3 regions of the Nonomuraea sp. CA-143628 genome follow, and region 3 is predicted to be linked to each of the others. Evidence: riboswitches for the same ligand, from Rfam matches in the RefSeq annotation. Region 3 holds a riboswitch; each other region holds the start of a gene.
The links. A riboswitch is a leader RNA that binds a small molecule or an ion and turns the genes downstream of it on or off. The one in region 3 is predicted to bind cyclic di-AMP.

Region 1: linked by a shared signal. The riboswitch ahead of ACQP2T_RS14890 (coiled-coil domain-containing protein) and the one ahead of ACQP2T_RS01890 (C40 family peptidase) in region 3 are both predicted to bind cyclic di-AMP.
Region 2: linked by a shared signal. The riboswitch ahead of ACQP2T_RS40365 (CHAP domain-containing protein) and the one ahead of ACQP2T_RS01890 (C40 family peptidase) in region 3 are both predicted to bind cyclic di-AMP.

Annotation. Positions count from the first base shown of each region.
Region 1 covers NZ_CP192072.1:3,179,507-3,188,906, reverse strand. The annotation lists gene ACQP2T_RS14900 (DeoR/GlpR family DNA-binding transcription regulator) at 17-796, shown strand; gene galT (galactose-1-phosphate uridylyltransferase) at 793-1,863, shown strand; cyclic di-AMP (ydaO/yuaA leader) riboswitch at 1,933-2,073, shown strand; gene ACQP2T_RS14890 (coiled-coil domain-containing protein) at 2,078-3,043, shown strand; gene ACQP2T_RS14885 (MerR family transcriptional regulator) at 3,064-3,846, opposite strand; gene ACQP2T_RS14880 (serine hydrolase domain-containing protein) at 3,881-5,413, opposite strand; gene ACQP2T_RS14875 (aminopeptidase P family protein) at 5,645-7,099, shown strand; gene ACQP2T_RS14870 (aminotransferase class V-fold PLP-dependent enzyme) at 7,134-8,318, shown strand; gene ACQP2T_RS14865 (M50 family metallopeptidase) at 8,333-9,400, opposite strand, start outside.
Region 2 covers NZ_CP192072.1:8,862,247-8,871,646, forward strand. The annotation lists gene ACQP2T_RS40335 (hypothetical protein) at 1-573, opposite strand, end outside; gene ACQP2T_RS40340 (hypothetical protein) at 575-1,072, opposite strand; gene ACQP2T_RS40345 (CHAT domain-containing protein) at 1,166-4,030, opposite strand; gene ACQP2T_RS40350 (hypothetical protein) at 4,154-6,250, shown strand; gene ACQP2T_RS40355 (RNA polymerase sigma factor) at 6,314-7,555, opposite strand; gene ACQP2T_RS40360 (YciI family protein) at 7,588-7,935, opposite strand; cyclic di-AMP (ydaO/yuaA leader) riboswitch at 8,233-8,374, shown strand; gene ACQP2T_RS40365 (CHAP domain-containing protein) at 8,561-9,058, shown strand; gene ACQP2T_RS40370 (LysE family translocator) at 9,126-9,400, shown strand, end outside.
Region 3 covers NZ_CP192072.1:385,333-394,732, reverse strand. The annotation lists gene ACQP2T_RS01910 (histone-like nucleoid-structuring protein Lsr2) at 718-1,050, opposite strand; gene ACQP2T_RS01905 (RDD family protein) at 1,572-2,060, opposite strand; gene ACQP2T_RS01900 (RDD family protein) at 2,169-3,494, opposite strand; gene ACQP2T_RS01895 (amino-acid N-acetyltransferase) at 3,592-4,149, opposite strand; cyclic di-AMP (ydaO/yuaA leader) riboswitch at 4,439-4,599, shown strand; gene ACQP2T_RS01890 (C40 family peptidase) at 4,605-5,648, shown strand; gene ACQP2T_RS01885 (LuxR C-terminal-related transcriptional regulator) at 5,712-5,924, opposite strand; gene lysX (bifunctional lysylphosphatidylglycerol synthetase/lysine--tRNA ligase LysX) at 6,606-8,063, opposite strand; gene ACQP2T_RS01875 (hypothetical protein) at 8,235-8,711, shown strand; gene ACQP2T_RS01870 (type III pantothenate kinase) at 8,776-9,400, opposite strand, start outside.

The sequences.
Region 1 (9,400 bases), 2.8 Mb from region 3:
TGGAAGGAGCGGGGGCGTGCTCGCACAGCAGCGCCAGCAGGCGATTCTCGAACGCGTGCGCAGCAGCGGCGGCGTTCGGGTGGCCGACCTCGTTCGCGAGCTCGGCGTCTCCGACATGACGGTCCGCCGCGACCTCGAAGTGCTCGCCGAGCGCGGGCTGCTGGAGAAGGTGCACGGCGGCGCGACCGCGCTGGGTCCCGGCTCGACCGAGGAGCCGGGCTTCACCGCCAAGTCCGCCCGCCAGCAGCAGGAGAAGGAGGCCATCGCGCGCCGCGCCGCCCAGTTCGTCCGGCCCGGCACCGCGGTCGCACTGTCGGCCGGGACCACCACCTGGGCCCTGGCCCACCACCTCATCTCGGTGCCCGAGCTCACGGTCATCACCAATTCGATCCCGGTGGCCGACGTCTTCCACCGCAACCCGCGCGCCGACCGCACGGTCGTGCTGACCGGCGGCGTGCGCACGCCGTCCGACGCCCTCGTCGGCCCGGTCGCGGTGGCCGCGATCCGGCGGCTGCACGTGGACACGCTGTTCCTCGGCGTGCACGGGATGAGCGTGCGGGCCGGGTTCACCACGCCCAACCTGCTGGAGTCGGAGACCGACAGGGAGCTGGTGCACGCGGCGCACCGGCTGGTCATCCCGGCCGACCACACCAAGTGGAACACGGTCGGCATCAGCACGATCGCCGATCTGACCGAGGCGGACGCGGTCATCAGCGACTCGGGGCTGCCCGAGGAAGCACGCATGGAGCTGGGCGAACGCGCCGGCGAACTGATCATCGCGGAGGACTCGCAGTGAAACGCACCATCACCCACCTGGCCGACGGCCGAGAGCTGATCTACTTCGACCGGCGCGACGACGCCGACCGGAGCGCGATCGACCGGCGGGCGCTCGACCCCAGGCCGATGGCGTCGGAGCTGCGCTACGACCCGCTCACCGAGGAGTGGATCGCGATGGCGGGGCACCGCCAGACGCGTACGTTCCTGCCCCCTGCCGACGAGTGCCCGCTGTGCCCGTCGTCCGAGACGAGGGCTTCGGAGATCCCGGCGTACGACTATGACGTGGCGGTGTTCGAGAACCGCTTCCCCTCGTTTTCCGGAAATTTCGGGACTTACGGGGACGTCGGGGGGCTGAGTGAGGTCCGGCCGGGGGTGGGGCGGTGTGAGGTGGTGTGCTTCACCTCTGAGCATTCGTCGTCGTTCTCGCGGCTCTCCGACGAGCAGGTGGGCCTGGTCATGGAGGCGTGGGCCGACCGTACGGCCGAGTTGTCCGCGATCGAGGGCGTCGAGCAGGTGTTCTGCTTCGAGAACCGGGGCGAGGAGATCGGCATCACGCTGCCACACCCGCACGGGCAGATCTACGCCTACCCGTACGTGACCCCGCGGACCAAGCTCCAGCTCGGCGCGGCCGCCCGGCATCGGGGCGGCAACCTCTTCGCCGACGTGCTGGCGGCCGAGCGGGCCGCCGGGGTGCGCGTGGTGGCGGCCAACGAGCTGTGGACGGCGTTCGTGCCCGCCGCCGCCCGCTGGCCGTTCGAGGTGCACGTCTATCCGCACCGGCAGGTGCCGGACCTGGCCGCGCTGTCGGAGGAGGAACGCGCCGCCTTCGCCCCGCTCTACACCTCCGTGCTGCGGGCGCTCGACGGGCTGTTCGGCGTCGCCATGCCGTACATCTCGGCCTGGCACCAGGCACCGGTGCGGCAGGATCGTGACCTGGCCTATCTGCACCTGGAGCTGTTCAGCATCAGACGGGCGCCCGGGAAACTCAAGTATCTGGCGGGCTCGGAGTCGGCCATGGGCGCGTTCGTCAACGATGTCCTGCCGGAGGAAGCCGCACGCATGCTTAAATCACAGGTAGATCTCTAATTGGTTTCCGCTTGGAGTCGCATGACCTTGGATTTACCACTAATATCCCTTTTCAGCGCCGGCCGAAACGGTCGGTGCTGGCCTAATCCCGGGTGCGTGGCCCGGGAGCCGGGGACCCATCGCGTCTTGGGGTGAATCCACTCAGGTGGTAAGGCGGCATCTCCCTGCCCGAACCCGTCAGCTAACCCGGCCGGCATAGGGAGAGGAACCCTTCGTGGCGGCTGCGTCCCCCTCGAGTCTCGCCATCACTCTCATCACCACCGCTTCCATGGCCTTCGGCGCCTTCACGGCCACGCCCGCCGCCGCCGCCCCCAAGCCCAGCGAGGCCCAGCTCCGCGCGGAACTGAAGCAGCTGGACAAGAAGGTCGACAAGCTCATCGAGACCTACAACCTCAAGCGCGTCGAACTCGCCAAGGCCAAGCAGGATTCGGAAACGACCAAGAAACGGCTGGCCACGGCGGAGGCCCAGCTCGTCACAGCCCAGAAACGGGTCACCGAGCTCGCGCGCCTGCAGTACCAGAACGGCACCGGCGCGCTGCCGAACCTCACTCTGCCGACCGATGCCTCCAGCGCGGCGTTGCTGGACCACCTCGCGGCCGAGCAACAGGCGGTCGTGCAGGGCGTGGCCACCGCCCGTGACGAGAAGAAGGCGGCCGCGGACCAGGCGACCGCCCTGGAGGCGAAGATCCGCGAGGACGCGGCCAACGTGGCCAAGCAGCGGGACGACGCGCAGGGCGTCATCAAGGACATCCAGAAGAAGCTGAAGGGCCTCATCCCGTTCGGCCCCGGCCGCCGCTCGGACGGCAGCTGGGCGCCCGAACTGCCCTCAGGCACCGACAACATCACCGCCCGGATGCGGGTGATCCGCGGGCTGATCCAGAAGGACTTCGCGCTGCCGTACGAGGTGGGCTGCTTCCGCTCGGACGGCGGCGGCGGCGAGCACCCGCTGGGGCGCGCGTGCGACTTCATGATGAGCACCGGCGGCAGCATGCCCAGCGCGGCCAACCAGGCACTCGGCGACCGCGTGGCGGCCTGGGCGCTGGAGAACAAGGACAAGCTCGGGGTCAAGTACGTGATCTGGAAGCAGCGCATCAACCAGGGCTCGGGGTGGAGCTCGATGTCCGACCGCGGCAGCATCACCCAGAACCACCTCGACCACGTGCACATCTCGATGTTCTAGATCTGCCCGGCCGGGCGCGGTCAGTGGGTGCCTGGTCTGGGGATGCGGACACCGGCGGCGCGGAGCTTGGTCTCGACGAGCGCGATCCCCTGGGCCGCGGCCGATCCCCGCTCTTCGCCGTGATGGGCGATCAGCTCGTATCGGGTCGCGGCCTCGGTGCGGGCTTGCAGGCCGGTCACGATCTTCAGGTGTGCGGGATTGGCGAGGAAGTGGTCGGCCATCGCGGTGGCGAGCTCGGCGATGCGCGGATCGTCCGGTTCCCAGTCCGCGGCTTCGGCGCCACGCTTGATCAAGGCGACGAACCGGGTGTCTTCGAGGGCATGCTCGAGATGAGACAGGTAGTCGTCGAAGCCCTCGGGGACCAGGGCCCTGGCCAGCACCCAGCCCTCCCGCGCGGCCGCCGCGTCCGCCGCGGAGAAGCCGAGGCCGGACAGCCGCTCCAGCAGCGCCACAGCACGGTCGGGCAGCAGCGCCCGGTCACCGTCGGCGAGCCGGCGCAGCGTGTCACGCCGCGCGATCAACTCCTCGATCCGATCGTCGAGCTGCCGCTCGACGTCGGCGAGCGCGGCGGCGAACAACGCGGGGTCAGCGTCGAGCAGGGACCCGATCTCGGCCAAGGGCACCCCGGCGGCGGCCAGCGTCCGCACCTGCACAAGCCGCAACAACTCGGCCGATCCGTATCTCCGGTAGCCGGAGCTGTCGCGTTCCGGCTCCTTCACCAAGCCGAGCTTGTGGTAGTGCCGCACCGTCTTCACCGTGACATCGACGAATGCCGCCGCCTGCCCGATCGTGACTCCGTTCATCTGCCAAATCCTGCCTTGTACTCCAGCTCGGCGACTAAGCCGGATCGGCCTGCCCACCACCGAACACCTCGTTGAGGAGCCGTTGCTGAGCGTTCTGGAATGCCGCCGCGATGGACAGGTCGGCGTCGTCCACGCAGTTCAGTGCGGCGACGAGGGTCTTGCTGCCGTCAGGTGTGCTGGACATCAGCGCCGCGTGGCCCACGGCGGCGCCGTTGTGGGAGATGACCGTGCCGCCGTCCGTGGTCACCACGAACACTCCCAGGCCGTAGTCCATGTTCGGGATGCCCGTCGGGCGCGGGGCGCACATCTCGGCCAGCAGCGGGGCCGGCAGGAGCCTGCCGCCCAGCAGCGCGGAGACGAACGTGTGGAGGTCCTGGAGGGTGGAGATCATGTCACCACCGGCGGAGATCCACGAGGGGTTCTGGCGGGTGATGTCGATCGTCTTCTGCTCACCGGCGTCCTCGTACCGGTAGTAGGCGTGGGCGTGCGGCGCGGGGATCTCCGGTGAGGCGTCGGGCACCATGGTGCCCGACAGCCCGAGCGGCTCCAGGATCAGCCGGCGCAGCTCCTCGGTGACCGAACGGCCGGTGACCTTCTCGATCAGCAGCCTGGCCAGCACGTAGTTGGTGTTGGAGTAGCTCCAGCCCGTGCCCGGCTCGAACCGCGCGGGCTTGGACAACGCCAGACGTACCAGTTCCTCCGGCCGGTAGGTCTTGAGCCGGTTGTCCACCCACTCCTTGCCCGTGGTGCCGTAGGGGATGGGGATCCCCATGACGACCGTCCCGTCGTCGTAGACCTCGCCGCTGAAGTTGAACAGCCCGCTGGTGTGCTGCAACAGCATCCGCACCGTGATCCGCTCGTCAAGCCCGAACTCGGGCAGGTAGTGCGCCGCCGGGGTGTCCAGCTCGACCTTGCCCTCGGCCACCAGTTGCAGCACCAGGGTCGCGGTGAAGGTCTTGGTGGTGCTGCCGATCCGGACATGTCCGTTGATCGGGGGTTTGGCGGTCCCGCCCAGCTCGGCCGCCCCGGCGCTGCCGGCCCACTCGCCCCGCTCATCGTGCACGCGCAGCGACACCCCGACGAATCCGGAATCGACGATCTCCTCGATCGCCTTCCGCAGCTCCGGGCGATCCTGCCCGGCCCCGCTGCCTGCGGCGGCTGCCCTGGCGGCGTCGAGGGCTGCGGTGATCTTGCGGGCCATCTCGGCCGCGGCAGGGCTCGGCTGGTCCTGGTGAATCCGGGCGGTTTCGACGGCGATGAGAACGGCGCCGCGGAAGTTGTCGGCCTCGGCCGGGTCCTGCTTCCCCAGCAGGCTCATGGCCGCGGTCAGGGCCGGCAGCACGCGGTCGGCGATCTCGGCCACGGACCTGCCGGCCAGGTCCTTGCCCTTGGGATGGTCGGCGAGCACGTGCCCGATCAGACCGGTGGCCGAGCCCAGCGCGATGCTGCCGTTGGCGGCCATCTTGTGGGGCATGCCGGCGGCGCCGGCGGCGGCCATCAGCGACACGGCGCCGTACGCGGCGGTCCGCAGGGTGCTCTTGTCCTGGTCGGAAAGGGTGATCGTCATGGTGGTTCGATCCTTCGAGTGTGTTAGGTCCGGGGCGGCGTCGTGCCGCTGCGCCGAGCTTCCACCCTGACCCAAGGTCAACCTCAACCGTGATCTGGCTCACAGCTGCGTCGAGGAGGGCAGCCGCGTCTCGCATTTAATGCCATGAAGTCGCTGTTGCAAATAGCATGCAATAGTACATACTACCAATCGCGTGCTCACGAAGGTGAGCACGCAGGATTGGAGGCGTTGATGTCGAACCGAGGCGAGAGCCACTTCGCGACGGCGCGTACGGCGTCGCACGACCCCGACTTCCCGGACAAGCTGCTGGAGTTCATGCGGACCGGCTGGCAAGACCATCCGATCGAGGTACGAGCCCGTCCGGCGACGCCCCACTACGCCCGGCGCCGTGCCGCGCTGTCCGCCACCTACCCCGGGGAAACGCTCGTCATCCCCACCGGGCCGAGCAAGGTGCGCGCCAATGACACGCTCTATCCCTTCCGCCCAGGAAGCGACTTCGCCTACCTCACCGGCGATCACGACCCTGACGGTGTGCTGGTCCTGCGGCCGGCCGGTAGCGGCCACGACGTCGTCCTGTACACCAGGCAGCGCTCCTCCCGCGAGACCGACGAGTTCTTCCGGGACCGGGATGGCGAACTGTGGGCCGGCCGCCGCCGTACCCTGGCGGAGAAGAGCGCCGAACTGGTCATCGAAACGGCCCCGCTCGCCGACCTCGACGCCGCCCTGGCCCGCTGCGCGCCCGGCCGTACCCGCGTGCTGCGCGGCCTGGACCCCCGGGTCGACGCGGCCGTGCCCGCCGTGGACGCCCGGGACCGTGAGCTCGCGGCGACGATCGCCGAGCTGAAACTCGTCAAGGACGAGTGGGAGATCGCCCAACTGCGGGACGCTGTCGAGGCCACCATCCGCGGCTTCGAGGACGTCGCCCGCGCGCTGCCGGCCGACCGCGGCGTGTCCGAGCGCCTCATCGAAGGCGTCTTCGGCCTGCGGGCCCGCCACGACGGCAACGACGTCGGATACGGCTCGATCGTCGGCGCCGGTCCGCACGCCACGATCTTGTGCTGGAAGCGCAACGACGGCCGCACCGCACCCGGCGAACTGCTGCTGATGGACATGGGCGTGGAGAACAACCACCTCTACACCGCCGACGTGACGCGTACCCTGCCCGTCTCGGGGACCTTCTCCCCGCTCCAGCGCGCGGTCTACGACATCGTCCACGCCTCCCAGCAGGCCGGCCTGGAGGCCGTCAAACCCGGCGTGCGGTTCGCCGACGTCCATCTCACCTGCATGCGCGTGCTCGCCGAGGGCCTGGTGGAGCTGGGCGTCCTACAGGTGAGCGCCGACGAGGCGATGGACCCCGGCTCCATGCTCTACCGGCGCTGGACGCTGCACAGCTTCGGCCACATGCTCGGCATCGACGTGCACGACTGCGCCGCCGCCCGCCCGGACCACTATCGCGAGGGCGAGCTCAGTGAGGGAAACGTGCTGACCGTCGAACCGGGGCTGTACTTCCAGCCCGACGACGACCTGGTGCCGGCCGAGCTGCGCGGGGTCGGCATCCGGCTGGAGGACGACGTCCTGGTCACCGCCGAGGGCGCGGTCAACCTGTCCGCCGGCCTGCCACGGCGAGCCGACGAGCTGGAGTCCTGGCTCGCCGACCAGCGAGACGCCGGCCCTCGCCTGCCCTGAGTACCTCACTATGACCAACGCGAGTAGGAGTGCCATGCCGGTACCAGTGAACGTGTCCCGCGCCCGCCAGGAGACCCCCGGGTGCGCCAACGTCGTACATCTCAACAACGCCGGCGCGGCACTCGCTCCGGCGCCGGTGCTCGACGCCGTCATCGATCACCTTCAGCTGGAGGCGCGGATCGGCGGATACGAGGCCGCCGCGGCCGCGGCCCCGAAGGTGAACGCCGTCTACCAGTCGATCGCCCGCCTGATCGGCTGCCGGCCGCACGAGGTCGCCGTGGTCGAGAACGCCACCCGCGCCTGGGACATGGCCTTCTACGCGATGCGCTTCCGGCCGGGCGACCGCATCCTGACCTCCCGCGCCGAGTACGCCAGCAACGTCATCGCCTTCCTCCAGGTCGCCCGCCGCACCGGCGCCCAGGTCGAGGTGGTCGAAGACGACGAGCACGGTCAACTGTCGATCATGGATCTGGAGCGGCGCCTGGACGACGCCGTCAAACTTGTCGCCGTCACCCACGTGCCGACCCAGAGCGGCCTGGTCAACCCCGCGGCCGAGATCGGCCGGCTGACCCGCGCCGCCGGCGTCCCGTTCCTGCTCGACGCCTGCCAGTCCGTCGGGCAACTGCCCGTCGACGTCGCGGACATCGGCTGCGACATGCTGTCGGCGACCGGGCGCAAGTTCTTGCGCGGGCCACGCGGCACCGGCTTCCTCTACGTCTCCGACCGGTTCATCGAGATGCTGGAGCCGCCTTTCCTCGACCTGCACGCCGCCACCTGGACCGACGCGCAGACGTACGAAATCCGCCCCGACGCCCGCCGGTTCGAGAACTGGGAGACCAACCAAGCGGGCAAGATCGGCCTCGGCGTGGCCGTGGACTACGCCCTGAGCTGGGGCATCGAAGCGATCGAGGACCGGGTGACCGCCCTCGCCGTACGACTGCGGGACCGGCTCGCGCAACTGCCCGGAGTGACCGTCCGAGACCGAGGCCGGCGCTTGTGCGGCATCGTCACCTTCACCGTCGACGGCGTGCCCGCCGCCGACGTCCAGCGTCATCTCGCAGCGGCAGGCATCAACACCAGCGTCTCAGCGGTCACCTCCGCCCGCTACGACCTGGGCGCCCGCGATCTCCCCGCCGTGGTGCGGGCATCGGTGCACTACTACAACACCGACGAGGAGATCGACACCCTGTGCGCGACGCTGAGCTCCTGCCGACCCTGACAACCGCCGGCCGGTCAGCCGGTGAGCGTGAGCGGGTTGATCAGGTCGGCGTAGACGAGCAGGCCGGCCATGATGATCATGACGAAGGCCAGGGCGTAGGTGAGCGGCAGCACCTTGGCGATGTCCACGTACGCGGGCTCGGGACGCCGCGTGACGCGGGCGTAGGCGCGCTTGAGGCCCTCCCAGAGGCCGCCCGCGATGTGACCGCCGTCGAGCGGCAGCAGCGGGATCAGGTTGAACATGCCGATCGCCAGGTTGAAACCGGCCAGCAGGTTCACCAGGAAGGCGACCTTCTTCTCTCCCGACAGGTCGGAGGAGAGGATCTCGCCGCCCATGCGTCCGGCGCCCACGACGCCGACCGGGCCCTCAGGGTCGCGCTTGTCGCCGGAGAACGCGGCGTGCCACACGCCGACCATCTTCTGCGGCAGGTTCAGCAGCGAGTCGGCGACCCGGCCGGTGAGCTGGCCCATGTAGCCGATCACGACGCCGAGGCTCTGCTGCTCCATGACCTCGGTGGGCATGACGCCGAGGAAGCCGACGTTCTTGTCGATCTTCTTCGGGTCGGTGGGCGAGGGCCGGTCCTGGGCGATGAGCGTCACGTTGAGGGTCATCGGCTTGCCGTCGCGGACGATGCCGACGGCGACGGGACCGGCGCCGTGCGAGCGGATCAGGCGGGTGGCGTCGTCCCAGGAGGCGATCTTCTGGCCGCCGAAGGAGACGAGCCGGTCGCCGGGCTTCATGCCGGCCTTGGCGGCGGGCGTCGGCTGGTCGGAGGCGCGGCAGTCGGTGCGCTGCTCGCTGATCGGGATCACGCAGGTGTTGGTCTGCGGGGAGACCACCGGGGTCAGCGCGGGCAGGCCGATGCCGACGAGCAGGACCGAGAAGAGGATGAACGACAGCACGAAGTTCATGAACGGGCCGCCGGACATGATGATGACCTTCTGCCACCACTTCTTCCGGTAGAAGACCCGCTCCTCGTCGCCCGGCCGCACCTCTTCCTGCGCCGCGTCGCGGGCGGTCTCGATGAGCCCCTGGAACGGGCCGGTGGAGGAACCCCTGAGCTTGGTGGGATCGTCGCCGGG
Region 2 (9,400 bases), 5.3 Mb from region 3:
GCCCGCCAACGAGAACGCCAGCCCCAGCCCGCTCACCGTGACCATGAGGTCGAGATCCCCAGCGGCCCCCGCGAACGTCTGCCGGAAGGTGTCCGGCAGCGTGGTGTACAGGCGCGGCCACGCCGTCACCCCGTCGATGCCGTACCTGTCGCGGCTGTGGTCCTCGGCTCCGCGCAGAATGTTGCCCAGCTCGGTCGGCATCAGCCGGGACTCGTCCACCGGATACAGGGAGCCCCGCTGGTCATCGGATGCCAGGAAACGCGGCCGGCACCGCTCGGCCAGCCACTCGCCGTACGGCAGGCCGTCCCAGTAACCCTCATAGACCCGGATAAGCCCGGCCCGCCGCACGGCGACGAGCTGGCTGATCAGCAGCGCGCCCGCGAGGACCAGCCCCGACAGGACGACCTGCACCTCCGCGCCGAGCCCCGACCACCAGCGGGCCGCGGTGACCCAGCCCACACCCGCGACGGCGACCGCCGCCAGGGCGCTCAGGAAGGCCAGCACCGGCAGGAACGTCGTGGTGAGCAACCGGCGGTCGACCACCCCCGACGCCGCTTCGACGAGTCCGCCCATGTCAGGCGCTCCAGTAGGGGACGAAGTCGTGGTCCCCGTGCTGGCATGTGTAGGCGGCCGCCTGACTGAAGCGGCGGAAGGTGTTCGTCGCGCCGCAGGTCTTGCACTGGATGCGGCTGGGGCCCGGCGCGGCCCGCCTGCCGTAGGGCTGCGCGTCGCCGAGCTGCCGTCCGGAGACGAGACGGGAGTCGGTGTCGCGAACGATCTCCGCTTTGATCGCCTCGGCGCTGACCACGCCCACGACATCCTTCCCCCGTACGATCACCAGGCCTGGGGTGCCGGACACCAGCGCGTGCAGCAGGTCGGCCGAGTCGAGCACCTCGCCGAACGGAGTGTTCGCCTCCACGACGCAGGCCGGTCCCCGCTCGCCCGCGCCGATGAGCCCGGCAGGCTCACCGTCCGGCCCGAGCAGGACCGTGAACCCCGTCCCGCCGTCCGCCACCTCCGCGACGGTGAAGTCACCGGTCATCATCTCCTCGACCGGCCGTTGCCGCTCCACACCTTCCCCCTCCTATCGTGATCACCCCTCCTATCGCGACCACCCCTCCTATCGCGACCACCCCTCCTATCGTGACCACCCCTCCTGCAGCGATCAGAGCCAGTCGCCAATCAGCGTGAACGGCGCCCAGTGGTACGGATCGGCGAACGCGAGCACGCCGAGGCCCGGTACCGCACCCGCATCCGTGCCCGCATCCGTGCCCGCATCCGCACCCGCATCCGTGCCCGTGCCCGTGCCCGTGCCCGTGACGAGCGTGGCCTGCAGCATGCCCACCTCCGCGCCCTGCCGCTGCTCCTCGTTCAGGTCGGGGCAGGCGACGAGGTCGCGGAACAGGCCGGCCGCCGCCGAGTAGTCGCCCGCCGCCAGGCGCAGCCGCGCCTCCTCCAGCCGGACGGCGGCCAGTGCCCTGGGGTCGCCCGCCAGGCGCCGGCGGGCGCCACGCGCGTAGTCCAGGACGTCGGCGATCGTCCTGTCGCGCAGCCACAGCTGCGCCCTGCGCAGGGCCTCGGCCTTGGGCGAGCCGGCCCGCAACGCCGCGTAGAACTCGCCGAACAGCATGCTGGTCGACAGCTCGTCCACGCGCCACAGGGCGACCAGTGCCGAGGGCGCGCCCGCGTACAGCAGCGCCCTGGTCAGGCCGATCAGCTCGTCTCCTGGGCGGCTCTGGCTCACGCCGGTCTCGCAGGCCGCCAGTGTCACCAGGTCCACGTCGAGCCGGAGCCCGAGGATGTCCGCCGCGGTCAGTCTGCCGCCCGCGAGCTCGATCCCGGACCGCATCGGGTCCTCGCGGTCGAATACGCCATGTGTGGCGAAGTGGACGATGTCCGGCGCCTGCCCGGGTTCGGCGAACCGGGCCAGCAGGCTCTCACGGGAGGCATCGCCCGACGCCAGCACCTCCTGGCCGCCGAGCGTCTCCGACACGGCCAGCGCCTGCTCCCTGGCGAAGGCCAGCGGATGCTCTTCGGGCGGCGCGGCGACGATGAGCGCGCTCGCGCGGCGCCCCTTCCGCTTGGCCCGGCAGTAACGCAGCACGGAGGCCGACGGCACGAACACGACCGGGTTGCGGTCGATCAGCGGGACGCCCTCGACGGGCACGGCCTGCAGGGGCAGCAGGTGAAGGGAGTCGTGCGGCACCAGGTAGACCACGTCCCCCGGCTCGGCCCACTCGGCCACCGGCGCGAGCAGCCGCACCAGCCGCTCGTCCGCGAGGTGCGCGCCGAGGCCGGCCCTGTCGCGGGCCAGGGTGTCCCCGGCGGCCCCGGCCAGCTCGCGAAGCTCGGCTCGGGTCACGTCAACGGTGACGACCTGCGGCTCCGGCGCGTCGGCCGTCACGCCGAAGACATACGTCTCGTGGTCGGTCACGTGGTACTCGGCCAGCACCAGACGAGCCATGGTGTCGGTCCCCTCTGGCCCGTCCTGGGAAGGGCCCGGAGTCAGCAGGGCGGTGATGGCGTTCCAGCCGAGGCGTTCTCCCCGGCGCATCGACACGTACTCGGGAGCCGGCTCGGCGAGCCGGTCCTCCAGCCGGTGCAGGCGCGACAAGTTCTGCCTGTAGGCCGTCAGCAGCGCCGCGTCCGCGGATCCGCCGGCGCGCAGGCCCGCCTCCTGCGTACGCAGAAGGCGGCGGGTCTCGGCCTCCTCGGCGAGGATCGTCTCCGGTGCGCCGGGCGGTGCGGCCAGGGCGGTCCAGGCCAGCCTGCGTACGAGCTCCTGACCGCGCGCGGCGTCCGCCCATTCGAGTGCGCCCGCCCTGTCGCGCAGGTGGAGCGAGAGCCGGACCAGCATTCCGAGGGCGTCGAGACGGGACTCGCTGAAGTAGGTGACGGCGTCCGCCTCGTCGAGCAGCGCCCACCTGGCGTCACGCATCGCCTCCGCCGCGGCCAGGTAGGCCACGCGCGCCTGCGCGTAGTCCTCCTCCAGCATGCTGATCTCCGCCAGCAGGACGCGCGTCTGGTAGACGGTGTGCGGGTCGGCGAGCGTCTCGGCCTCCCGCAGCGCCTCCTGAAGGTGGCGGCGCGCGAGAGGGAGGTCGTCCTGGTCGCGCGCCAGCACTCCCAGGTCGCAGAGGGTGGCCACGACCGCGCGCCGGTAGCCCGCCCTGCGCTGGATGTCCAGCGCCCGTTCATGCACGCGGCGGGCCTCGTCGTACTGCCGGGCGAGCTGGAAGAGCGACGCCATAGCGCCAAGATCGTCGGAGACGCCCAGTTCGGCGCCGATCTCCAGATTGATCGCCAGGGAGGTGGCGAAGCATTCCATGGCTTCGCGATGCCGCCCGCCTGTGTCCAGCACACGGCCCACGTTGTGCGTGGCGGCGGCCTCGCCCTCCCTGTCTCCCGCCGCGCGGTAGGCTTCGGCCGCCTGCCTGGCCAGCCGTTCCGCCGGTGCCGGTTCGTTGAGCAGTTCGTGGACGAGGCCCAGGGTGAGCAGCGTGTGCCCGAGCAGCGCCGGGTCGGCGCAGTCGCGAGCTGTGGGCTCGATGCCGGCGAGCAGCCCGCGCGCCTCGGTGAGACGCCCCAGGTCCTTGACCGCGACGGCGAGGTTGACGACGGCGCGTACGGTGCCCTCGCGTGAACCGGCCCGCTTGAACAGGTCCACGGCCTTCCGGTGGGACTCCTCGGCCTCGGCGAGTTGCCCAAGGTCGCGCTGCACCAGGCCAAGGGTGTCCAGGGTGCCCGCGTACTGCTCCGCCGCCCCGGGGTCATCACCCAGCAGCTCACCGGCCTGGACCAGCGCCCCCAACGCCTCCTGGCCCCGGCCCGCCTTCAGCAACGCCAGCCCGAGCCACTGCCGCAGCGCTGACCTGACGGCCGGATCGGCGCGCCTGCCGTCGGCGAGCCTGCACGCCTGCCGGTATTCGCGGGCCGCGTCCTGCGGCCGCCCGCGGGCCAGGCGCCGCCGCGCACGGGCCAGGTTGGGCGTCCAGGGGTCGCCGATCCGGACACGCAAACGCCTTGGCATGGCCCTCCGCGCTGGTTCTTCCGCCGCCACGCAGAAGCTATCCCCACCGGATCGTTCTGAGAAGGGCGAGAGACGCATTCGTGATCGGGCGTGAACGGCGGCGTTCGCGGGGAAATCCCTCCAGTGGGTGACAAGCGGGCGTTACCTGACCACGGTCTGCTGATCCGGCCGCCGGGGCGGGCCGACCGAGTGTCAGCGTGGGCACGGCGGATCGGCTGCGTGACGCCTGCCGCGCTCGGCGTGTGGGCGGCGGCCCGCACGGGCGGGGGCGCCGCCTGGCTGCCCCTGCTGGCCGGTCTGCTGGTCAGCGGGCACGTGGCGGGCAGGATGACGGCCTGGCGCGGCCTGGTCCGCAAGCGGGCCCGGCTGCGGCGCTGGGGAGAGATCATCGTGCTCGCGGCCGGCGCGCTGCTGGCCTTCTCCCCTGCCGGAGAGTGGCTGGCCTCGGCCTGGGCGACGACGGCCTGGGCCACGGCGTTCAACGGGGTGTTCCTGGTGGCCGCCGTGCTGTTGTTGCAGGTCGGGGTCGGCACCTTCCGCGCCGTGGCCAGGGTGCCGAAACCCTTGCGGGCCCCGCTGGCGCTCTGCTCGATGCTGGCGACCGTGCTGCTGCGTTACGCGTGGACGCCGTTCCTGCTGGCGTACGTGGCGTACCCCGACCCCCGGCTGGCCGGGCCCGCGCTCGCGCTGTGCCTGGTGGAGACGGCCGAGACGCTCCAAAGGATCGCCGTCGGCACTCCTCAGGCACAACAATCCGACGTACGGATGATCACGGCCGAGAATCTCGGTGAGTGGCTGCACGACGGTTTCCTGACCCGCCGCCGTAGGCCCGACTACGCGTTGATCTCCGCGCTGCTGCTGGACGCGCGGCTCACCGTCGGCTCCGTGTCGGCTGAGACGGCGCTGCGCCGTGTCGAGCTGGCCGAGCTCGCTTTGGACCTGGTCGACGCGGCGGTCGTGCCGCGGACCACCGGGCGGCTGGCGCGGCACCAGGAGATCCAGCGCACCTGCTGTCTGTGGCTACGAGCGGAGATCTACCAGTATCTCGGGCTGGAGGACGAGGTGCTGGCCACCTGGCGGGAGTGCGCCCGCCGCTTCTCCGCCCTGGGCCTGCCGCGGATGGCGGCCCAGGCCCGGCACACCGCCTGGAGCCGTCTGATCGCCAGGCACGGTCTCAGCCCGGTGGACCTGGACCACGAGCTCCTCTCGCCGGACGACAGCCCGTACCTGCGGAGAAACGCGCTCATGGGCCTGGCGGTGATCACGCAGCAGCGCGGTGACGAGGAGGGCGCACGCCGGCTGGAGGCGCGGGCCATGGCGATCCGCCGCGGCGGGATCAGGGAGCGGCTGGCCTGGGGACGGGAGCAGGCGCTCACGTTCATCAACCATCCCTTCGCGCTGCTGATGGGCGTGCGCGGGCACACGAACCTGGACAGGCAGATGCGCTCGTGGCTGTCCCGGCGCACTCCCGCGCCCTTCCCCGCTTGGGGCAATCCCATCCGCGACCTCACGCTGCGCGCCGACGATCTCGTGACTGAGGGCCGCCCCGCCGAGGCCGCCGCGCTGTTCGCCGAAGCCGCGCTGCGCGCCCGCTCGGCCGGGCAGGTGACATGGGAGATGAACGCGCTGACAGGGCTGTCCCAGCTCGCCAGGTCCGTGGGCGACATGGAGGCAGCCAGGGACAGCCTGCTTGAGGCGGTGCGCTCGGCGGAGGACGTACGCGGGCGCTCCCTTAGCCCCGACCTGCGGATCAGCGCGGGCGGCTCGATCAGCGGCCTGTACGACCTGGGTGTGTGGCTGTTCGCCTCGACCGCGCCGCAGGCACCCGGGGACGGCGGCACCGCGGTCACCGCCTGGCAGTTCTCCGAGCTGGGCCGCTCCAGGGTCTTCCTCGAACTGCTCGGCGAGCGGCTGCCGCCGCCCGCCGAGGGATCCGCCGCCGAGCGGGAGGCTTATGACGCTTATATCCGTCTCCGTGACCTGTCGGACCTTGAGAGCCCCAACGCGGCCCAGGCCGTGCGGAGGGCCCACGATGAGTGGCACGCGGCGTGCGCCGAACTCGCCGCGCAGGGCGGCGCCGCAGGCGAGTACGCCGCCCTCCGGCTCGGGCGTCCGATCGAGTACGACGAGCTGCGCCGCCTGCTGGGCACAGGCGGCGAGGTCATACCCGCGGACCCGCACACCGATGAGGAAGGCGGCATTAGCCGCAGTCAGGGATGACCGCGCATGAGCTGTGCGCCGGACTGGACATGACCAGGCAGTCGGTCAGCAAGCACTTGGCCCTTACGTTGGGCTGTTCCCCTGATCAGTTAGACGCCCCTCGAGGAAGGCCCGCTCGACCTCGTTGTCGGTCAGCTCCAGCGCCTGCCGGTACGCGGTCGCCGCCTCGTCCGTACGGCCGAGTCGCCGCAGCAGATCCGCCTTGATCGCCGGCAGGTACTGGTACCGGGAGAGCCGGCCATCCTGCTCCAGCGTCTCCACCAGCGTCAGTGCGACCGCCGGTCCATGGAGCATCGACACCGGCACGGCCCGGTTCAGCGCGACGACCGGTGAAGGCCAGAGCGCCAGCAGTCTGTCGTACAGTGCCACGATCTGCGGCCAGTCCGTCCGCTCGTACGACGGCGCCTCGGCGTACAGCAGGGCGATCGCCGCCTGCAGCAGGTAGCGCCCGGCGTGGCCGCCGCGCAACCCGGCCACGACCAGGTCGTGCGCCTCGGCCAGCGCGCCGCGGTCCCACCGCGAGCGGTCCTGCTCCTCAAGCCGCAGCAACCGGCCGTCAGCGCCCGTCCGGGTCGCGCGCCGGGCGTCGGTGACCACGAGCAGTGCCAGCAGCCCTCGTACCTCTGGCTCGTCGGGCATGAGCTCTCGCAGCGCGCGGGCCAGGTGCAGCGCGCGGTCGGCCAGGTCGGTGCGCATGAGCGCGGGGCCCGAGGGGGCCGTGTGCCCGGCGCTGAACAGCAGGTGGAGCACGCCGAGTACGGCTGCCAGCCGGTCCGGCAGTTCCGCCGGGCGCGGCACCCGATAGGGGATGCGGGCGACGGAGATCTTCTTCTTGGCCCGGGTGATGCGGGCGGCCATCGTCTGCTCCGACACCAGCAGCGCCCGGGCGACGTCCGGGGTCGGCAGCCCGCACACCAGCCGTAGCGTGAGCGCGAGCCGCGCCTCCTGCGCGAGCGCGGGGTGGCAGCAGGTGAAGATGAGCCGCAGCCGTTCATCGGGTACGGCATCCTCCAGTTTCGCCGCATCACGGTCCGCCGGCCTGTGCGGGGCGAGCTCTTCGGACTCCACCAGCAAGGGCATCTTCGAGCGGAAGGTCCGCTCGCGGCGGATCGCGTCCATCGCCCGGCGCTTGGCCGTGGTGGTGAGCCACGCCGCGGGGTTGGCGGGGATCCCGTCGCGTTCCCAGACCGAGAGTGCCGCGGCGTACGCCTCCTGTACGCACTCCTCGGCCAGGTCCAGGTCCTGCGCGACGCGCACCGTCGCGGCGAGCACGAAAGCCCACTCGCGCCGATGCGCGTCAGCCACCTCCTGCCCCGTCTCCGGGTGTCCCGCGGCCGTCATCGAGTGGTGGGCGCGATGCCGCCCGCGACGGGGCGCACCTCGACGCCGCCACGACCCCACTGGACGGCGGGGTTGCGACGCGCCAGGTCCAGGGCGGCGTCCAGGTCGGGGGCCTCGATGACGCAGACGCCGGCGATGACCTCTTTAGCGTCGATGAAGGGCCCGTCGGTGATCACGTCGCCGCGCAACGAGGTGGCGGTGTCGGCGGACCGCAGCGCGTACGCCGCGATCATGGCGCCGGAGTCGACGAGGTCGTCGGCGTGCCGCTGGCTGGCCGCCTGCTGCTCGGGGGTGTAGTCCCCGGCTCCGGCGTTGTCGAAGATGAGGATCGCGTACTGGGCCATGAGGGTCTCCTTGGCTGTCTGTCCGGTCGGTACGCCTCTACGTCGGACGGGCGAGGCGAATTCGACAGACCGTACGCGAACCTTTTCCAGATGCGACCCGGGGCGACTTCAACCCGCTACTTGACGGATCGGCGAGCCGGTCGGGCTGTGCGTGGCGATTTCATTGCGATGGAATTACCCAGGTCAGGGGTGCGTTGTACCCATCTGTGCGCCTGGCCTAGACGGTGAGTATCCCTCTGGCCGCGCCGCCAATGTCCGAGTACGGACGTCATACCCATCACATGCATCACAGGCGATCACCTGTGACCGCTGAACCCGCCTGTGCGCGGGACCGGGGACCCATGTCTCGATCGGGGCTAATCGGCACGTCAACGTGCCGTAGGGCAGCTTCCACGCCCGAGCCCGTCAGCTAACCCGGTAAGCGGAATGGAAGCAAGGAGTCATCATCATTATCCGCACCCCCAAGATCAGCTATGCCAAGATCGCGCTCGGCGCGACCCTCACCGCCGCCGCCCTCGGCGCCCACACCGCGGCGAACGCCGCCACGGCCCCCGCAGGGCACACCCCCGCCGCGGTTCAGGCCGCCCCGGCCTCCGCGCAGGGCGGCAGGAACGGCGAGGCCAAGGTGAACGCCACCGCCCAGCAGGTCCTGAACCTGGCCAAGGCCCAGGTCGGCACGTCCGAGGACGCCAACGGCGGCGGCACCAAGTTCCAGAAGTGGTACATGAACTCGGCCCGCGCCGCCGAGACCGTCCAGCGTGACGGCGGCAGCAGGCAGGACTACCTGAACGCCGCCTGGTGCTCGATGTTCGTCTCCTGGGTCGGCGAGGAGACTGGCGCCCGCTCCCAGGTCGGCTGGGACGCCTACACCGTCGCCCACGCCAAGTGGTTCGCCGCCAACCACCGCTGGGGCACCGTGGCCAAGCCCGGCGCCGTGGTCTTCTACTCCTGGAGCGGCAGCAAGGACCTGAGCTCCATCAGCCACGTCGGCTTCGTGGTCAAGGACAACGGCGACGGCACGATCTCCACGATCGAGGGCAACACCGGCAACGGCAAGGTCGAGCAGCGTGTCCGTCCCACCTCCCAGGTCGTCGGCTACGGCTACCCGCACTACGCCGCCTGACAGGCGGCCTGGCGCCTCTGACACCCCTTGAGCAGCGCGCCAGCACCGGAGGTGGAAAGATCGTCGCATGCCGATCGATCCCCACCTGCTCGCCGTATTCACCGCGACCACTATCGTCGCTCTGATCACCCCCGGGCCCGACATGCTGTTCGTGCTGGGATGCGGCCTGCGGGGAGGCCCCCGCGCCGGGCTGCTGGCCACGGTCGGCGTGATCACGGGTGACGCGTTGTACGTCGCCGCGGCCGCCGCCGGGCTCGCCGTGCTGCTGACGACGTTCCCGGTCGTGTTCACGGTGCTGCGGCTCGCCGGCGCCGCGTACCTGATCTACCTGGGCATCCAGAC
Region 3 (9,400 bases):
ATCCGGTCCCGTCATCCCGCATGCTAGCCCTGGCTCGGCGAACCGTGCCCACTGCCACTGACACGCTCTATAGCAGAGACGTTCCCCGGGAGCAGGGCGTTCACCCTCTATCCAACTACCGATCGGGGGTTACGTGTTCCCGATACGCCGCAAGCGAACGATGTTTAGGACGCTCTCGTGAAGCGCCTGGAATTGGTCGCCACGACGTCGGCAGATCAACATGGATCGGCTTGCGGCCGGTGCCGGGGAGAGAGCCCGCCCGCGCATCGCCGATGCCTCATCCGTGAGCCATACCCGAACATCCTATGTAAGGAAGCGCGCCCGCCGCCAATCGATCGTGGTACGGCACTCGCGAGTCGCGGAATCCCGATCGCACCACGGCACCCGGCAGGCCGCGAAATCCCGATCCCGGGACGGCACGCGCGGGCCGCGAAATCGCCGGTCCGGTCAGCGAGGTTACCGATCCGGACGGTCACGGTTACCGATCCAGACCGTCGCCGCACCGGGGAGCCCACACGGGGGCTGGAACGCACCATGCCAGAAAACCGCCCGGAATCGACCGAGCGGGCAGCCCAAAATGATCACATATGGGCGATTAGAAGATCGCCGTCACGAACCGTCCAGCATTTGAGAGACAGCTATAAATGATCATGCGCTTATGGCGTTCGCCGGGGTTCTTAGGCGAGCGGCATAAGCGCATGGTCAGGAGATGGCTCTCTAGTGAGCTTGTTCGTACTTCTCCACCACGGTAGAGGCGATTCGGCCACGCTCGCTCACCGGCAGACCGTGAGCCTTGGCCCACTGCCGGATCTCCGAGCTCTTCTCGCGGCTCATCGCACGCTGCCCGCCGCGACCGCGCCGACGCGTGGTCACGGCACCGGACCGACGAGCGTGCTGTACGAAAGGCGTGAGCGCGTCCCTCAGCTTCTTGGCGTTAAGGTCGCTCAGGTCAATCTCATAGGAGGAGCCGTCAATAGCGAAGCTGACCGTCTCATTGGCCTCGCCCCCATCGAGGTCATCGATGAGAATCTCCTGGATCTGCTTGGCCATCTACGCAATCCTTTCGCGGAGCATTGTTTCATTCGCCAGGGCAAACATATACCCGGAAAGGCGCGGAGACAATTCAGCGCTAGAGAGATTCTGCTGAGCGGCGGCTCAGTTGCGGCTCAGTTGTGGTTCTCGGCCTGATCCTGGGGGTTTGGACGGCGTCCAGCGGCCTCGGATCGGACCAACTTCACTACGCCAAAGATGAAGGCGGCGCCCACCACCACCGGCGGGATCAGCGCTGACAATACGTCGGTAACGGCCTGCATTCGTCCTCGCCTCCACAGCGGACGGGGGTTTCGATGGGCGCTTTATCCACAAGCGGCCTGGGCATGAGCGCCCCTCATGCCTCACGAGGTGGACAACCGCCCGCACCTGACCATAGTGGTACATGGATGCCGTCCATGTGCCATGTGCGCCAACATCCGGCAACCCGGACGCCCCATAGCCTAATGCCAGTCTCTCCAGGCTCCTTACCGGATCAAGCGAAAATTTTGCGGAAAGACTTCTGTCCAGGCCCACAAGGCTCAGCGGAGATCTTTGATCACCCGCGTTCCGGCGAGCCGGTCGTGCGGCCCACGCTGCAGCGGCTTGTCGATCAAGATGAGGATCCCGACGCCGAAGACGAAGATTCCGGCCAGCACATTGAGCACCGGAATGCCCATGACCATCGCCGCTCCCGGATAGACCAGGGCTCGTTTCAGCAGTGCACCGCGCCGAAGGCCGCTCGGTTCGAGGCGAATCCTCATGATCGCCTTGCCGAACGTACGGCCGCTCATGGAATGCGCGGCCCAGTCATAGACCGTATATCCCAGCCCACCGAGCAGCCAGGCGAACACGCCGGGCAACCGGCCGTCGAACACCTCCAGCAACCCGACAGTTCGGAAGCCGCCCCACAGCGCGACGAACAGAATGTAATAGAAGACACCGAAGACGAGGGCTTCAATGAGCCGGGCGGCCAGGCGTTCCCACCATTCCGCGGGGACGGCGTCACTCCACGGCGGCAACCCGGTCATAACCCACCTCGCCCCTTCGGCGAACCGACCGCTACCCATTTTGCCGCCGCCCGCACATACAAAACAGAGGCCAGCCACGGGCCGGCCTCTGTTTCGCGTCCGCGAAGACTACTTGATCTTCACTACCACCGTGTTGCTGAACTTGTCGGCGAACGTCTGCTGCAGCGGCTTGTCCCAGAGCTGGGAGGCGCCGTTCAGGGCGACGACGATCCCGCCGAGCAGCGACCCGACCCACGGGATGATGCCGAGGATGTATCCACCCCAGGTGATGCCGGCCCGCTTGAGCGCCACGTCGTTCGACAGGCCGCCCGGAGGCAGCATGGTGCCCGTCGGCACGATCTTGATCCCCATGACCATCTTGCCGACCGTCTGGCCGCTCATCTTGGTCATGAAGAACTCGTAGGCGACGTACACCGCCGTCATCACGATGGCGATGACGGCAGCGTAGGCGGTCGCCCCCAGCAGGCCGCTTGAGACGCCGGTCACGGAGTTGTAGCTGGAGAGCAGGATGGCCCCGAAGACGAGACCGATCACCCAGTTCGCGATGCCGAAGATGACACCGTCGATGATCCTCGCCACGAGCCGCTGCCACCACTCGGCGAGCGGGGCCGGGGCGCCGGGCGGTTGGACCCCGTGCGGCTGCTGCTGCCCGTAGCCGGGCTGCTGGCCGTACTGGGGCTGGCCGTAGGCGGGCTGGCCGTACTGCTGCTGCTGACCGTAGTCAGGCTGGCCGTACTGCTGCTGGCCGTAGCCGGGTTGTGACGGCTGCTGCTGGCCATAGCCCGGCTGGGACGGCTGCTGCTGCCCATAACCGGGCTGCTGGCCGTACTGGGGCTGCTGACCATAGCCGGGCTGCTGGCCCGACGGGGGCTGCTGGCCGTACTGCTGCTGCCCGTAGCCGGGTTGCGACGGCTGCTGCTGCCCGTAGCCCGGCTGGGACGGCTGCTGCTGCCCGTAACTGGGTTGCTGGCCGTATCCAGGCTGAGACTGCGGTTGCTGGCCGTAACCGGGTTGCGATTGCGGCTGCTGACCGTAGTTGGGCTGGCCGTAGTCGGGTTGCTGACCCGAAGCCTGCTGCTGACCGTATCCGGGTTGCCCACCGTAACTGGGCTGCTGGCCGTATTCCGGTTGCTGGCCGTAGCCGGGCTGCTGCCCGTACTGGGGCTGTTGCCCGTACTGCGGTTGCTGCGGCTGCTGGCCGTAGCCCGGCTGCTGCTGCTGACCGTACTGCGGCTGCTGGCCGTAGCCCGGCTGCTGTTGCCCGTAGTTGGGTTGCTGACCGTAGGCGTCGTCCGCCCGGTAGCCAACGACCGTCGCATCCGGGTCGGGCTCGCCATAGGGACGGCCCGCGTTGTGATGTCCGTATTCAGATCCGCCAGGCGCAGAGTTCTCGCCGGATTCGTCCTGTGGATACGGCGGCTGTCCGGTGCTCACCGTGTCACCTCGCTTCGAGTGCGCATGTGGCACGTGTCAGGACACATGCCTGTGCTGCCCAACGTATCGACATAGGTATCAACAATCACCTTTCCCATTAGTCAAGGTCCGCGTCACCCGATGTCAGGTGGAGAAGCATGCGGGTGTTCCCCAGGGTGTTGGGCTTGACGTGTTCGAGGTCGAGGAACTCGGCGACACCCTCGTCGTACGAGGCCAGCAGCTCCGCATAGACCTCGGGTGAGACCGGAGTGCCCTGTACGGGACGGAATCCATGCCTCGCGAAAAAATCCACCTCAAAAGTCAGACAGAAAACCCGGCGCAGGCCGAGTTCCCGGGCCGTTTTGATCAAGGAAGAGACGATCCGGTGCCCGATTCCGAAGCCTCGGAACTCCGGATCGACGGCCACCGTGCGAATCTCCGCGAGATCCTCCCAAAGCACGTGCAGCGCGCCGCAACCGACCACTTGGCCGCCGCGCTCGGCGATCCAGAACTCCTGCACGTCCTCGTACAGAGTGACGGTGGCCTTCTCCAGAAGCCGGGGCCCGGCGCCCGCGTAGGTGTCGACCAGGAGACGGATCGTCCTGACATCCGGCGTGCGGGCACGCCGGACGACGACTTCCGTGTCCGGGACTGTCACTTCGGCGACCTGCTCCATGGGTCTCCAGCGTACAGATCCGATTACGGCCTCCCCCTAACTCTGACGTCTCTCCCATCTCATGACATCTCGTGGTTGATCGAGCACGATGAGGGATCCCCTTGGCCGACAGGCTTCCATGTCTTGGCGAACTTGGTGCAAAAAGGACATAAAGTTTGTTCAGCACCGGCAGGCACGAGACCACCTCGTGACCCTTCGGTTGCGAAACCTCTACAGACTTGGCAGTTCTGGTTGAGCACGAACCCGGAGTGCACTAGTGTCCAGCGACGATGTCACTCACGCGAGCCAGCGTGGAGACGCGCCCAATCCCCGTAAGGGGAGCCGGGGACCCGCCGGTGGCGACCTCATCCCGACGCCACCACCCATGGGGTGAATCCGAGCGAGTCGTTCGGTAGGGCTGCTCCGGCCCGAACCCGTCAGCTAACCCGGTAGGCGCCGATGAGAGGAGCTGGTTGGTGAAGCAGACCCGCGATCGCGAGGGGAAGCCGGCAGGCGCTCACGCCCGCCCTCCGGAGCTCCGGAAGATCCCCACCCGACTGGGTGTCATCGCGGCGACCATCGCCACCCTCCTCTTCGCCATACCCGTCGGCTCCGCCGTCGCCGATCCCAAGCCCTCGCTGAAGGACCTGTCCAAGCAGGCCGAGGAGCTCCACACCGAGATCGAGACGCTCAGCGAGCAGTTCAACGGCCAGCGAGAGAAGCTCAAGACCGCCAAGAAGACGGCTGAGGCGGCCCAGAAGACGCTGTCCACCAGCGAGGCCGATCTGGCCGCCAAGCACGCCAAGGCCGCGCTGCTGGCCCAGAGCGCCTACATCAACGGCGGCTTCGGCCAGCCACTCAACTTCGCCACCTCCGACGACCCCGAGAACTTCCTCGACCGGGCGGCCACCACCTACGCGCTGGAGCAGCAGCAGGGCTTCGAGGTCAACCAGGTGACCACGGCCAGGCAGGCCGCCGAGGAGGCCAGAGCCAGCGCCAAGACGCGCATCGACGAGGTCCAGAAGATCGTCGAGGACCTCGGCACCAAGCGCGACAAGATCACCAGTCTCGTCACCAAGGTCGAGAGCAGCCTCTTCAAGCGGGCGATCGGCGAGGCGGGCCGTCCCGGCACCCGGGCCACGCGGGTCGACCTGCCGGTCATCGGCGCCGGCAAGGCGGCCACGGCCGCCAGGTGGGCGCTCACGCAGCAGCTCAAGCCGTACGTCTGGGGCGCCGAGGGGCCGACCTCGTACGACTGCTCCGGCCTCGTGATGGCGGCCTACCAGCGGGTGGGCATCTCACTGCCGCACTACACCGGCGACCAGTGGACGGCCGGACGGCACATCTCCAAGGAGGAGCTGCGCGCCGGCGACCTGGTCTTCTTCTATGGCGACCTGCACCACGTCGGCATCTACATCGGCGGCGGCATGATGGTCCACGCGCCGCAGACCGGCGACGTCGTACGCATCGCGTCCATCGCCCGCCGTCCGTTCGCGGGCGCCGTACGCATCGCCGACTGACCTCCGGACACCACGACAAGCACTCTGACGGCTGGAGCCCGGGCGGCTGGGCCGATAGAGCGGTCAGATGAGCTGACGGCGGGCGGCCCAGGCAACGGCCTCGATCGCGGTGGCGACGCCGATGCGATCGCAGATACCCCGAAGTCTCCGGCGTACCGTGCGCCCGCTGATATCCAGTCGTCTGCCAACCCGATCAACCGTGACCCCCTTGGCAAGCTCCGCCAGCAACGCCAGATCCGCGTGGCTAAGCTCGACGCCCTCAGTGAGCACATACATCGGGAGCCCTCCCCCCAACAGCAGAACTCGAGACGTCTATGTCCGAGCAGGGCTGCTGCTCGTCCTCGCAGACGGTAAACGCATTCTGGAAAGGTCGTCAAGCCAGCGAATACCGCTCTCTGACCATCGCCATTGACATGATCGGCAGTATGTGAAGTACTCGCCATATGTCGGCACACTTCGGGGCTCGATGAGGGATCACAGCCGCCCTTACAGCCCTCTCCCCAGGGGCACTGTGGACCCGCTGGGCTTAGATCCACAAAACGCGAATATTATTCGCCTTCAATATGCGAGATATCGGAAATGTGGCTGCTTGGGGCACTCCTTCGTACCCCCGCGCGGCCGGGTCGGCAGTGCGTGCCAAAGACCATGAACGGTTCATGCGCCATAGGGGGCGCCGCTCATCGCGGCCCGGCGCAGGCGGTCGGGAGATGGCCGGCTCACCGCGTCGGCCCGCGTCAAAAAACTGGCGAAGGTCGTCGCTCGCGTAAAGAAACTGGCGGAAATCGCCGCCCGCGTTCTCCTACTCGCCGCAGGAGATTGGACCGCTGTCAACCTCACCGCCGACAGCGCCCGCGAACCGGCGAGCCGGACGGGTACGGCCCGTCGTGGGAGCCGGGCCGACAGAACCGATGCGGCCCGGCGTGGCAGCCGGGCCGACACCCTTCGGTGGCAGGTGGGTCAGTTGGTCGGCTTGACCAGCGGGAACAAGATCGTTTCCCGGATGCTCTTGCCGGTGAAGGCCATGATCATCCGGTCGATCCCGGCCCCCATGCCACCCGTGGGCGGCATGGCGTACTCCAGCGCCTGCAGGAAGTCCTCGTCGAGCTGCATGGCCTCAGGGTCGCCTCCGGCGGCCAGCAGCGACTGCTCCACCAGGCGCCGGCGCTGCTCGACCGGGTCGACGAGCTCGGAGTAGGCGGTGCCCAGCTCCGTGCCGAACCCGATGAGGTCCCACTTCTCGGTCAGCAGCGGGTTGTCGCGGTGCTGACGGGTCAGCGGGGAGGTCTCCAGCGGGTAGTCCATGACGAACGTCGGCTGGATGAGCGTGTGCTCGACGAGGGCCTCGAAGATCTCCTGGACGAGCTTGCCCTGGCCCCACTTCGGGTCCCAGTGGATCTCGCGCCCGTCGGCGAGTTTCCGGACCTGCTCCAGCGGGGTCTCGGTGGTGATCTCCTCGCCGAGCGCCTCGGACACCGCCCCGTACAGGGTGATGCGCGGCCACTCCGGGATGCCCAGATCCACCTCGACGCCGTCGTGAACGACCACAGAGGTGCCCAGGGCGGCCACGACGGCCTTCTGGTACATCCGCTGGGTAAGGTCGGCCATGTCGTTGTAGTCGAGGTAGGTGCCGTACGCCTCGATCATGGTGAACTCGGGGTTGTGCGTGGAGTCCGCGCCCTCGTTGCGGAAGTTGCGGTTGATCTCGAAGACCTTCTCGATGCCGCCGACCACGAGCCGCTTCAGGTAGAGCTCGATCGCGATGCGAAGGTAGAGCTCCATGTTGTACGCGTTGATGTGGGTCTTGAACGGCCGGGCCGCCGCGCCACCGTGGATCGGCTGCAGCATGGGCGTCTCGACCTCGAGGTAGCCCTCCTCGTGCCAGAAGTCGCGCACCGCGCGCACCGTGGCGCTGCGGATGCGGGCCATCTCCCGGGCCTCGTCGTTGACGATGAGGTCGACGTAGCGCTGGCGTACGCGGGCCTCGGGGTCGGTGAGGCCGACGTGCTTCTCCGGCAGCGGGCGCAGGCACTTGGCGGTGATCTGCCAGCGGTCGGCCAGGATCGACAGCTCGCCGCGGCGGGAGGTGATGACCTCACCCTCCACACCCACGTGGTCGCCCAGGTCGACGTCGCGCTTCCAGGCCGCCAGCGACTCTTCGCCGACCTTGTCGAGCGAGATCATCACCTGCAGGTCGCCGCTGCCGTCGCGGAGCGTGGCGAAGCAGAGCTTGCCGCCCACGCGGTTGAGCATGACGCGGCCCGCGACGCCGACCTTGTCACCGGTCGCGGTGTCCGGATCGAGGGCCTGGTATTTCTCCCTGACCTCCGCGTTGGTCGCCGTGCGGGGAAAGGTCACCGGGTAAGGATCGACGCCCTCACTGCGAAGGCGGTCGAGCTTCTCCCTCCGGATGCGCATCTGCTCGGGAAGTTCGTCGCTCACAGCATCAAAGCGTAGGGGATATGGCGAACTGCAAGGACTCGTCACCTCTCTGCAGGGTGGCTGCAAGAACTCTCCCGTACAAATGCCACATCGAGCTCAGGGGGGAACCGGCAAGGCGCCGGCCCAGGGGGAGCTCAAGGAGAGATCATGATGAAGAAGCTCGCGACCGGCCTCGCCGCCGTCGCCGCCACGAGCGCGCTGGCCCTTGCGCTGCCGTCGGCCGCCAGCGCCAGCACCGCGGACTCCGACTCCTGGGGTCCGGTTTACTCGCAGCACTACCAGGCCAAGGCCTCCGGCTGGGTCAGTGTGGATTGGGCCGACGACGACCACGAGTCGAACACGATCACTGTCAGGGGCAAGCTCTGGGACCTGGACAACCGCAGCTACGACGAGGGCGGCAAGTGCGCGTACGTGAAGTTCCAGGCCAGCGACTTCGACGACAACTGGTCGACGGTCTACACCAAGAAGTACTGCGGCTACCCGGCCTTCAAGCGCTTCTCCTTCGACAGCGACGACGTCTCCAGCCTCCGCGTGAAGGTCTGCCAGATCGACCTGCACGGCTCCTACCCGCGCAACTGCGGCAGCTGGAGCTCCATCTACACCGGCGACTCCGAGACCGAGTAACCGGCCAGGTAGAGACGGTCCACGAACGCAAGCGGCCCCCTCACCCGAGCGGGGGGCCGCTTGTTCATGCCGTGTTCCGGTTGTAGATCAGCCGCAGGCCGATCAGGGTCAGCCACGGCTCGTGCACGTCGATCGAGCGCGACTCACCCACCACCAGCGCCGCGTGCCCGCCGGTGGCCACCACCGTCACCTCGTCGGGGTCGTCGGCCAGCTCGGCCGTCATCCGCTCGACGATGCCGTCGACCTGGCCCGCGAAGCCGTAGATGATGCCGGCCTGGAGCGCCTCGACGGTGTTCTTGGCGATGACCGAGCGCGGCCTGACCAGCTCCACCTTGTGCAGCTGGGCGCCCGCCGCCGCCAGGGCGTCGACGGAGATCTCGATGCCGGGCGCGGTGACCGCGCCGATGTACTCGCCCTTGGCCGACACCGCGTCGAACGAGGTCGCGGTGCCGAAGTCGACGATGACGCAGGGGCCGCCGTACTGGTCGATGGCCGCCAGCGCGTTGACGATGCGGTCGCTGCCGACCTCCTTGGGGTTGTCCATGCGGACGGGCACGCCGGTGCGTATGCCCGGCTCCACGATCACCGCGGTCACATCGCCGTAGTAGCGGCGGCACATCTCGCGCATCTCGTTGAGCACGCTCGGCACAGTCGAGCAGATCGCGATGCCGCTGACATCGGCTCCCTTG